2 linked regions of the Niveibacterium microcysteis genome follow. The protein of the gene in region 1 interacts with the protein of each later gene in a pairwise test. Links are inferred from orthologs where the notes say so. Each region holds a gene or a part of one and is shown on either strand. Other genes may lie near its edges.

The links.
Region 2: the proteins of ligA (region 1) and leuS interact in binary tests that used the Escherichia coli proteins (3 or more experiments, as listed by UniProt). The link is inferred for Niveibacterium microcysteis from one-to-one orthologs.

The regions. Positions count from the first base shown.
Region 1 is NZ_CP071060.1:2,536,764-2,542,446, reverse strand. What follows is about bases 2,259-5,214. They hold ligA (NAD-dependent DNA ligase LigA), read left to right. Parts: upstream 2,259-2,676; coding sequence 2,677-4,752; downstream 4,753-5,214. Other genes in these bases: galU (UTP--glucose-1-phosphate uridylyltransferase GalU), read left to right, coding at 4,749-5,214; JY500_RS11465 (cell division protein ZipA C-terminal FtsZ-binding domain-containing protein), read left to right, coding at 2,259-2,667. In the rest of the region: chromosome segregation protein SMC, read left to right, coding at 1-1,573; more of JY500_RS11465, read left to right, coding at 1,582-2,258; more of galU, read left to right, coding at 5,215-5,624. UniProt on the Escherichia coli protein: DNA ligase that catalyzes the formation of phosphodiester linkages between 5'-phosphoryl and 3'-hydroxyl groups in double-stranded DNA using NAD as a coenzyme and as the energy source for the reaction.
Region 2 is NZ_CP071060.1:786,131-789,423, forward strand. It holds leuS (leucine--tRNA ligase), read right to left. Parts: upstream 2,922-3,293; coding sequence 201-2,921; downstream 1-200. Other genes in the region: JY500_RS03675 (GNAT family N-acetyltransferase), read right to left, coding at 1-199; JY500_RS03685 (hypothetical protein), read right to left, coding at 3,034-3,293.

The DNA.
Region 1 (5,683 bases):
GCGGGCTGATGCCGGCAGCCACGGTGTGCTGGAACGCCAGCGCGAACTCGAAGAGCTTGAAGCGCACGTCGAAGCGCTGGAGGCAGAGGCCGCTGCGGCTCATGCCGCGCTGGCGGAGGCTGAAGCGGCAAGCCATCGTGCGCAGGAATCGCTCACCACGCTGCGTCGCGAGCATCAGGCCGCCCAACAGACCGCGCATCGCGAACAGCTCGCCGCAGTTCAGCTTGGGCAGGCTCGGCAACGCTACGATGAACGCGCAGGCCAGCTGCTGCGCGACATCGAAGAGCTCGACTTGCAGGTCGCCGCGGAACGGACTCACCTGGAAACTGCAATCACCGCGCAGTCGGTACAGGAAGAGCGCGCAGAGCAACTGCGTGAACGGCTTGAAGCGACCGAGGGCATCGCCCAGCAGCAGGACAATGCGCTGCGCGCACTCCGCCAGCAGGAGCAGCAACTCGCGCGCGAAGTGCAGGAGGCTGCGTTCTCCGAACGCGAGTGCCGCGGCAAACTCGACGACCTGGCGCGCCAGCTTGCTCAGGCCGCCGAGCAGATCGTGCGTTGTGCGCGTGAGCGCGAGGCCGCTGAAGCAGAGCAGGCCGGCCTGGACGAAACGCCGATCGGCGATGCCTTGCAGGGCGCGCTGGAGATGCGCGAAGCGCGCGAGGCGATGCTGGCGCAAAGTCGCGAAGCGCTCGACGTCGCTGCGACCCGCCTGCGGGAACTCGACGAAGCCCGTCTGCGCGCCGAACTCGCGCTGCGCCCCTTGAACGACGCTTTGGCAGAGGCGCGCCTTAAGTTGCAGGCGGCAGAGCTGGGTCAGCAGCAGTACGACGAGCGACTTGCGGAGATCGAACTCGACGAAAATGAGTTCGCCGCTCGGCTTGCGGCGGGCCCGAAGGACCAGACGCTGGTGCGGGAGATCAACCGCCTTACCCGCGAGCTGGCCGATCTGGGGCCGGTAAACCTTGCGGCAGTGGAAGAGTTGCTCGCCGCCGAAGAGCGGAAAGGCTACCTTGATGCGCAGTCAGGTGACCTGAACGAGGCAATCGGTACGCTGGAGGATGCAATCCGGCGTATCGACCGCGAGACTCGGGAGCAATTGCAGGAGACGTACAATACGGTCAATCGTCAGTTTGGCGAGCTCTTCCCACAGCTATTCGGCGGTGGCGAGGCGCAGCTGATCCTGACCGGCGACGAAATTCTCGACGCGGGCATCCAGATCGTGGCGCGCCCGCCTGGCAAGAAGAACAGTTCAATCCACTTGTTGTCCGGTGGAGAGAAAGCGCTGACCGCAATCGCGCTGGTGTTTTCGTTCTTTCAACTCAATCCGGCGCCGTTCTGCCTGCTCGACGAGGTCGATGCACCGCTCGACGACGCCAACACCGAACGGTTCTGTGCGATGGTCAAACGCATGTCGTCCATCACGCAGTTCATGTTTATCAGTCACAGCAAGATCACGATGGAGCTGGCGCGCCAGCTGGTGGGCGTCACGATGCAGGAGCAGGGCGTCTCCCGCGTGGTCGAGGTGGATATCGAAGAAGCGCTGCGCCTGGCCGACCCAGTCGCAGCTTGAGAGGTCTCATGGCAGGCAACGAACTCCTTTATGGTCTGATTGGTTCCGGCGCCGGCGTGGTGGTGTTGGTTCTCGGTTACAACGCCTGGCAGGAACGCAAGGCCCGCCGCAACGCCGAAAAGGCGTTTCGCTCGGAGCATCGCGACGTTCTGCTGGAGGGCGCGGGTGCTGCAAGCGGCCCGGCAGAACCGGTAGAACCGGGCGGGCGGCTCGAACCCGCGTCTGCGCGCATCCCCGCGCAACCGCCGATTGGCCGCGCGGCCGAACCCGAATTGCCACTTGAAGCGCGCGCGATTGACTGCGTTGCGCGTATCGAAGCCCCCGCCGGTGTGATCGGCGGGGCCCTAGTTCAGGGCGCTGGTGGCCCGTTGTCGCAGGTGCATCGCGCCGTGCGTTGGTACGGATTCGATGATGCGGCCCACGCCTGGGTTGCGCTCGACGCCGGTGACAAACGCAGTTTCACGCGCATGAGCGCAGCGATGCAGCTGGCGGATCGCCGTGGCGCGGTCGGCGAACGTGAGGTCGACGCATTCTGCGCGGCAATTCAGCGAGTCTGCGATCAGTTCATGGCGGTGCCGCGCTTCATGGACCGCGGCGAAGCCCTGACCCTGGCCCAGGGCGTTGATCAGTTCTGCGCAGCGCTCGACATCCAGATCGCGGTCAATGTGGTTGCTGGGGAGCATGCCTTCCCGGGCACGAAGTTGCGCGGGCTGGCCGAGGCGGCGGGCATGGTGCTCGATGGTGACGGCTGCTTCCATGCTCGTGACGATGCAGGGCAGAGCCTGTTCGTCCTTGCCAATCGCGACGCCGCGCTCTTCTCGCCGGAATCGCTACGCCACGGCAGCAGCAGTGGGGTCACCCTGAGCCTTGATGTGCCCCGCGTGGCAGCGGGCATTGAGGCCTTCGATCGCATGGTGGCGCTTGCGCGGCAGTTTGCCGGCGCGTTGCATGGACACCTGGTCGATGACAATGGCAAGCCACTCAGTGACGCCTCACTCTCGATGATCCGCAGCCAGGTGCAGCAGTTCCAGGAGCAGATGGATCGCCAGGGCGTGCCGGCAGGCAGCACCCTCGCACTGCGCCTCTTCACCTGAGGGCTTCCGATGATCGCGCCTCGTGAGGCGTTCGAGCAGGCCGCCACCTTGCGGGCGACGCTCGAGCGCTACAGCCATGCCTATTACGTCCTGGACGAACCTCTTGTTCCAGACGCGGAGTACGACCGGTTATTTCAGGCGCTGCAAGCGCTCGAAACCGAGTATCCGGAACTTTGCACCGCCGATTCGCCGACCCAACGGGTCGGCGGCAAAGCTCTCGCGCAGTTCGCGCCGGTTCGGCACGCCGTGCCGATGCTCTCCATCCGAACCGAGACCGACACCGAGGCGAGCGGCGCTCGCGCATTCGACGCGCAAGTGCGTCGTGAGCTTGAGCTGACCGAAACCGATCCGCCGGTTGAATATGCCGCGGAGCTGAAGTTTGACGGGCTCGCAATCAGCTTGCGCTACGAGCGCGGTATTCTGGTGCAGGCGGCAACCCGCGGTGACGGCGAAACCGGCGAAGACGTCACGCAGAATATCCGCGCGATCCGCCAGATACCGCTTCGACTTCGTACCGACACCCCACCTGAAGTCTTTGAGGTGCGCGGAGAGGTCTACATGCGGCGCGACGATTTTGCGCGCATGAACGAGCGGCAGATGGCGCGTGGTGAAAAGACTTTCGTCAATCCGCGCAACGCGGCGGCCGGAAGCGTGCGTCAGCTCGACCCTGCGATCAGCGCGCAGCGCCCACTGTCCTTCTTTGCCTACGGCATCGGTGAAACGACGGGTTGGGGAGGGGCGGACAGTCACGGTGCGCTGCTCGACCAACTCGCGCAATGGGGCTTCCCGGTCTGCAGCGAGCGCTGCGTGGCACTCGGGGCGGAGGGGCTGATCGCCTTTCATGATCGCGTCGGCGCGCAGCGCGATGCACTGCCATTCGACATCGATGGTGTCGTCTACAAGGTCAATTCGCTGGCGCTTCAACGCCGGCTCGGCTTCCGTACCCGTGAGCCACGCTGGGCGGTCGCCCACAAGTACCCGGCACAGGAAGTCATGACGCGGGTTCAGGGAATCGAGGTGCAGGTCGGCCGGACGGGGAAACTGACGCCGGTTGCGCGCTTGGAGCCTGTCTTCGTCGGAGGTGTGACCGTAACAAACGTGACGCTGCATAACCAAGACGAGGTCACGCGCAAGGGTGTGCGAGTCGGTGACAGCGTGGTTGTTCGGCGCGCCGGCGATGTGATTCCCGAGATCGTTGCTTCCTTGCCCGAGCGTCGTCCCGAGGGGACGACAGCCTTTGTAATGCCCCAAAGCTGCCCCGTGTGTGGCTCTGCCGTCACGCGGGAAGAGGGCGAGGCGGACCATCGTTGCAGTGGCGGTCTTTACTGCCCGGCTCAGCGCAAGCAGGCACTGCTGCATTTTGCCTCGCGTCGCGCGATGGATATCGAGGGGCTCGGCGACAAGCTGGTGGATCAACTCGTCGATGCGGCGATCATTCGTACGCCGGCCGATGTCTACAAACTGGGCGTGCTTGCGCTCGCCAACCTCGACCGGATGGCCGAGAAGTCAGCCCAGAATCTTGTCGACGCGATCGATCGCAGTCGGAGCACCACCCTCGCGCGCTTCATCTACGCCCTGGGCATTCGCAACGTGGGTGAAGCGACTGCGAAGGATCTCGCACGGCACTTCGGCACCCTTGACGCGTTGATGGCCGCTGATGAAACGGCCCTGCTTGCGGTGCCGGACGTCGGGCCGATCGTGGCTGCAAGCATCGCGGGCTTCTTTGCGGAGGCACACAACCGCGAGGTGGTCGAACAGCTTCGGGCGGCGGGCGTGCACTGGCCGGAATCAGCAGGCCTTGCCGATGCTGCCGCAACCGCCCCCCTGAGCGGCAAGACATTCGTGCTGACCGGCACTCTGCCGACACTGTCGCGCGACGAAGCCACCGCGTTGATCGAGGCGCAAGGCGGCAAGGTGGCAGGTTCGGTGTCGAAGAAGACCAGTTACGTGGTGGCCGGCTCCGAGGCCGGCTCCAAGCTCGACAAGGCGCAACAGTTGGGCATTACGATCCTCGACGAGGATGCACTCCTCGCGCTGCTGCGTGAAAGCAGTGCTGGGCCCCAAACAATGGATCAAGAACAATGAAGCGAATTCGCAAGGCTGTATTTCCGGTAGCGGGGCTGGGTAGCCGCTTCCTGCCGGCAACCAAGGTCATGCCCAAGGAAATGCTGCCGATCGTCGACAAGCCGATCATCCAGTACGCGGTGGAAGAGGCGGCCGATGCGGGCATCACTGATATGGTTTTCATCATCGGGCGTACCAAGCGCGCGATCGCTGACCATTTCGACAAGGCCTATGAGCTCGAGAACGAGCTCGTGACCCGTGGCAAACACGACATGCTCAAGATCGTCGAAGACACGATTCCGAAGGGCGTCAATTGCATCTTCATTCGCCAAGCCGAGGCGCTGGGTCTGGGGCATGCGGTTTTGTGTGCGGAAGCGGTGGTGGGCAATGAGCCTTTTGCCGTGCTGCTGGCGGACGATCTGCTGGACGGTGCCACGTCCGTCACCAAGCAGATGGCGGACGTCTTTAACTACAACCGTTGCTCGGTGCTCGGCGTGATGGAAGTGCCGCGTGAGGCGACGGGCTCTTACGGTGTGGTGAGTACCGAGAAAGACTCGGGCGATCTGCGCCGCATCTCGGGCATTGTCGAAAAGCCCAAGCCTGAGGAAGCGCCTTCCAACCTCGCGGTGGTCGGCCGCTATATCCTGACGCCGCAAATCTTTGAGCACCTGCGCAACCTGAAGCCGGGTACACACGGCGAGTTGCAATTGACCGATGCGATTTCCGCGCTGTTGCGTGAAGAGTCCGTGTTGGCGTATCGATTCGACGCCACGCGCTATGACTGCGGCGACAAGCTTGGTTACCTGAAAGCCACGGTCGAACTGGGCATGCGCCATCCGGAGATCGGCGCGGACTTCAAACGTTTCCTGGCAGAGCGATTCGGTCACGCCTGACCTTGCCGTCGGCCATGGCGGTTGGGACAAAACCCAACCGATGTGCAAAAAGAAAGGGC
Region 2 (3,293 bases), 1.8 Mb from region 1 along the record:
AGCCGACGATTTGTCCGTCGACTTCCGCCACCAGCGGCGACTCGTTCGGCTTGTTGTTCTTGAGCCGTTCCACCCACAGTTCGATACCGGGGTAGGGCAGCTGCAGCGTGTTGGCAAATACTTCGGGCGGCGCCATCAGCCGGGCAAGCGCTGCTGCGTCGCCCGGCTCTGCACGTCGGATCTTGGGCTCGGCGGCCACGTCAGCAGACGATGTTCACCAGGCGGCCCGGCACGACGATGACCTTCTTCGCCGGCTTGCCTTCCATGAACTTCTGCGCGACTTCGGACGCCACTGCGGCGGCCTCGATCGCTGCCTTGTCGGCCGAAGCGGGGACCTTAATGCTGCCGCGGGTCTTGCCCAGCACCTGCAGCACCAGCTCCACCTCATCCTGAATCAGCGCATCTTCCTGCGGCTCTGGCCAGGCGGCGTGGAGGATGTCGTCGCCGTAGCCCAGCTCGCGCCACAGCGCGTGTGCGATATGCGGCGTGATCGGCGAGAGCACGCGCAGCAGGATGCCGAAGCCTTCAGCGGCAACCGCATAGGCGGCTGCGAATGTCTCCGCGACATCTTGACTGGTGCCGACTTCGCGGGCGGCAAGCGGCATACGTTCGAGAGTGTTGAGCATCTTCATCGTTGCGGACGCAACGGTGTTGAACTGTTGCTTGCTCAAGTCGTAGTTGGCTTGCTTGAGCAACAGGTGAATCTCGCGTCGCACGCTCTTGATTTCGGGTGCTGCAGCCTGCAACGCAGCACCGTTCGCAAGGTGGCTCAGTCCTGATTCGATGACTGATTTCTGGTCACATGCGAACTTCCAGACGCGCCGCAGGAAACGATAGGAGCCCTCGACCCCAGCATCGGACCACTCCAACGTTTGCTCTGGCGGCGCAGCGAACATCATGAAGAAGCGCGCAGTGTCGGCACCGTACTGTTCGATAAGGCTTTGCGGATCGACGCCGTTGTTCTTCGACTTCGACATGGTGGTCATTTCGAAGTCCAGCGGGGTGCCGTCCTTCTTGAGCTTGGCACCAAGGATCTGGCCTTGCGGGCCGCGCTCGATCTCGACCTCGTCTTCCCAGTAGTAATTCTTGCCGCCGCCCTCTGGCTTGTGCGAGAACGCGGTCTTCAGCACCATGCCCTGCGTGAGCAGGTGCGAGAAGGGTTCGCGGTAAGTCACCAGGCCGAGGTCACGCATCACCTTGGTCCAGAAGCGCGAGTAGAGCAGGTGCAGGATCGCGTGTTCGATGCCGCCGATGTACTGGTCAACGGTCATCCAGTAGTTGGTCTCGGCATCGACCATCGCCTTGTCCGAGAAGGTGCTGGCGTAGCGCGCGTAGTACCAGGACGAATCGACGAAGGTGTCCATCGTGTCCGTCTCGCGGCGCGCCGGCTTGCCGCACTTCGGGCAGTTGCAGGCGAGGAAGCTTTCGAGCTTGTTGAGCGGATTGCCTGAGCCATCCGGCACGCAGTCTTCCGGCAGCACGACCGGCAGCTGATCATCCGGCACCGGCACCGAGCCGCAGTCATCGCAGTGGATGATCGGGATCGGGCAGCCCCAGTAGCGCTGGCGCGAGATGCCCCAGTCGCGCAGGCGCCACTGCACCTTCTTCTCGCCGAGTCCGAGTGCGGTGAGGTCGCTCGCAACAGCATCGACGGCAGGGCCGTACGTCAGCCCATCGTACTTGCCGCTGTTGATGCAAGTCCCGTCTTTGGTGTCGTACCACGACTTCCACCCGGCAAGGTCAAATTCTGTAAAGGCTCGGTCTGCGGCTTCGTCTCCGCTTTTGTGACCCGCATCAAGAATCGTACGCAGAGGGTGTTGAATCACCTGCTCGATCGCGATGCCGTACTTCTTCGCGAAGGCGAAGTCGCGCTCGTCGTGGGCCGGCACACCCATCACGGCGCCGTCGCCGTAGCTCATCAGCACATAGTTGCCGACCCAGACTTCGACTTGCTTGCCGGTCAGCGGATGGGTGACGAAGAGGCCGGTCGGCAGGCCTTCCTTCTCCATCGTCGCCATGTCGGCTTCCATCACCGAGCCGTGCTTGCACTTGTCGATGAAGGCGGCGAGCTCGGGGTTGTTCTTCGCCGCGTGGGTCGCGAGCGGGTGCTCGGCGGCGACCGCGCAGAAGGTCACGCCCATGATCGTGTCGGCGCGGGTGGTGAAGACCCACAGCTTGCCGTCGCCGATCAGGCCAGACTCGTCCGAAATCTCGTGCGGGAACGCGAAGCGCACGCCGATGCTCTTGCCGATCCAGTTGGCCTGCATCAGCTTTACGCGTTCTGGCCAGCCGGTCAGCTCATCCAGGTCACCCAGCAACTCTTCGGCGTACTGGGTGATACCAAGGTAGTAACCGGGGATCTCGCGTTTCTCGACCACCGCGCCGGTACGCCAGCCGCGGCCGTCGATCACCTGCTCGTTGGCGAGCACGGTCTGGTCGACCGGGTCCCAGTTCACGACCTGAGTCTTCTTGTAGGCGATGCCCTTTTCGAGCATGCGCAGGAACAGCCACTGGTTCCACTTGTAGTAGCTGGCGTCGCAGGTGGCGAGCTCACGGCTCCAGTCGATCGCGAAACCGAGCGACTTGAGCTGCTTCTTCATGTAGGCGATGTTCTCGCGGGTCCACTTGGCCGGCGGCACGCCGTTCTTGATCGCCGCGTTCTCGGCCGGCAGGCCGAAGGCATCCCAGCCCATCGGCTGCAGCACGTTGTAGCCGCGCATCTTGTGCGAGCGGGACAGCACATCGCCGATCGTGTAGTTGCGCACGTGCCCCATGTGCAGCTTGCCCGAGGGGTACGGGAACATCGACAGGCAGTAGTACTTCGGGAGCGAATCGTCCCGGGAGACTTCAAAGGCCTGGGTGGAATCCCAGTGTTGTTGGGCCGCGGACTCGATCTCGGCCGGCGTGTATTTGTCCTGCATGGGCGCGTGCTCGCTGCAAAAAGGCGAAAACGCGCATTCTACCGCCCGCACGCTGCAGCGCGGTATCCATATGCCGGGCTACGCTTGCGGCGCCCGGCATCGGGGCGTGAGATCAGGCTGCGCGGCGGACGCTGGCGCGCAGCGCGCCGAGCATGTCTTCCATGGCCTGCAGTGGCAACTGCGCGAGGTGATTCTGCGTGCGCACCATGCGGACCAGACGCGGCGCGAGGCGACGCTGGCGTTCTGCATCGGTCAGTTCGAGCAGGCGATCATGCGCTACAGCCCAGTATTCAGGCCCGCCGACCCAACCGGTGGTGTCGGTAGCATGGCGCAGCGCGTCGTGCCAGAGTTCCAGCGCCTGTTCGTCGCTGA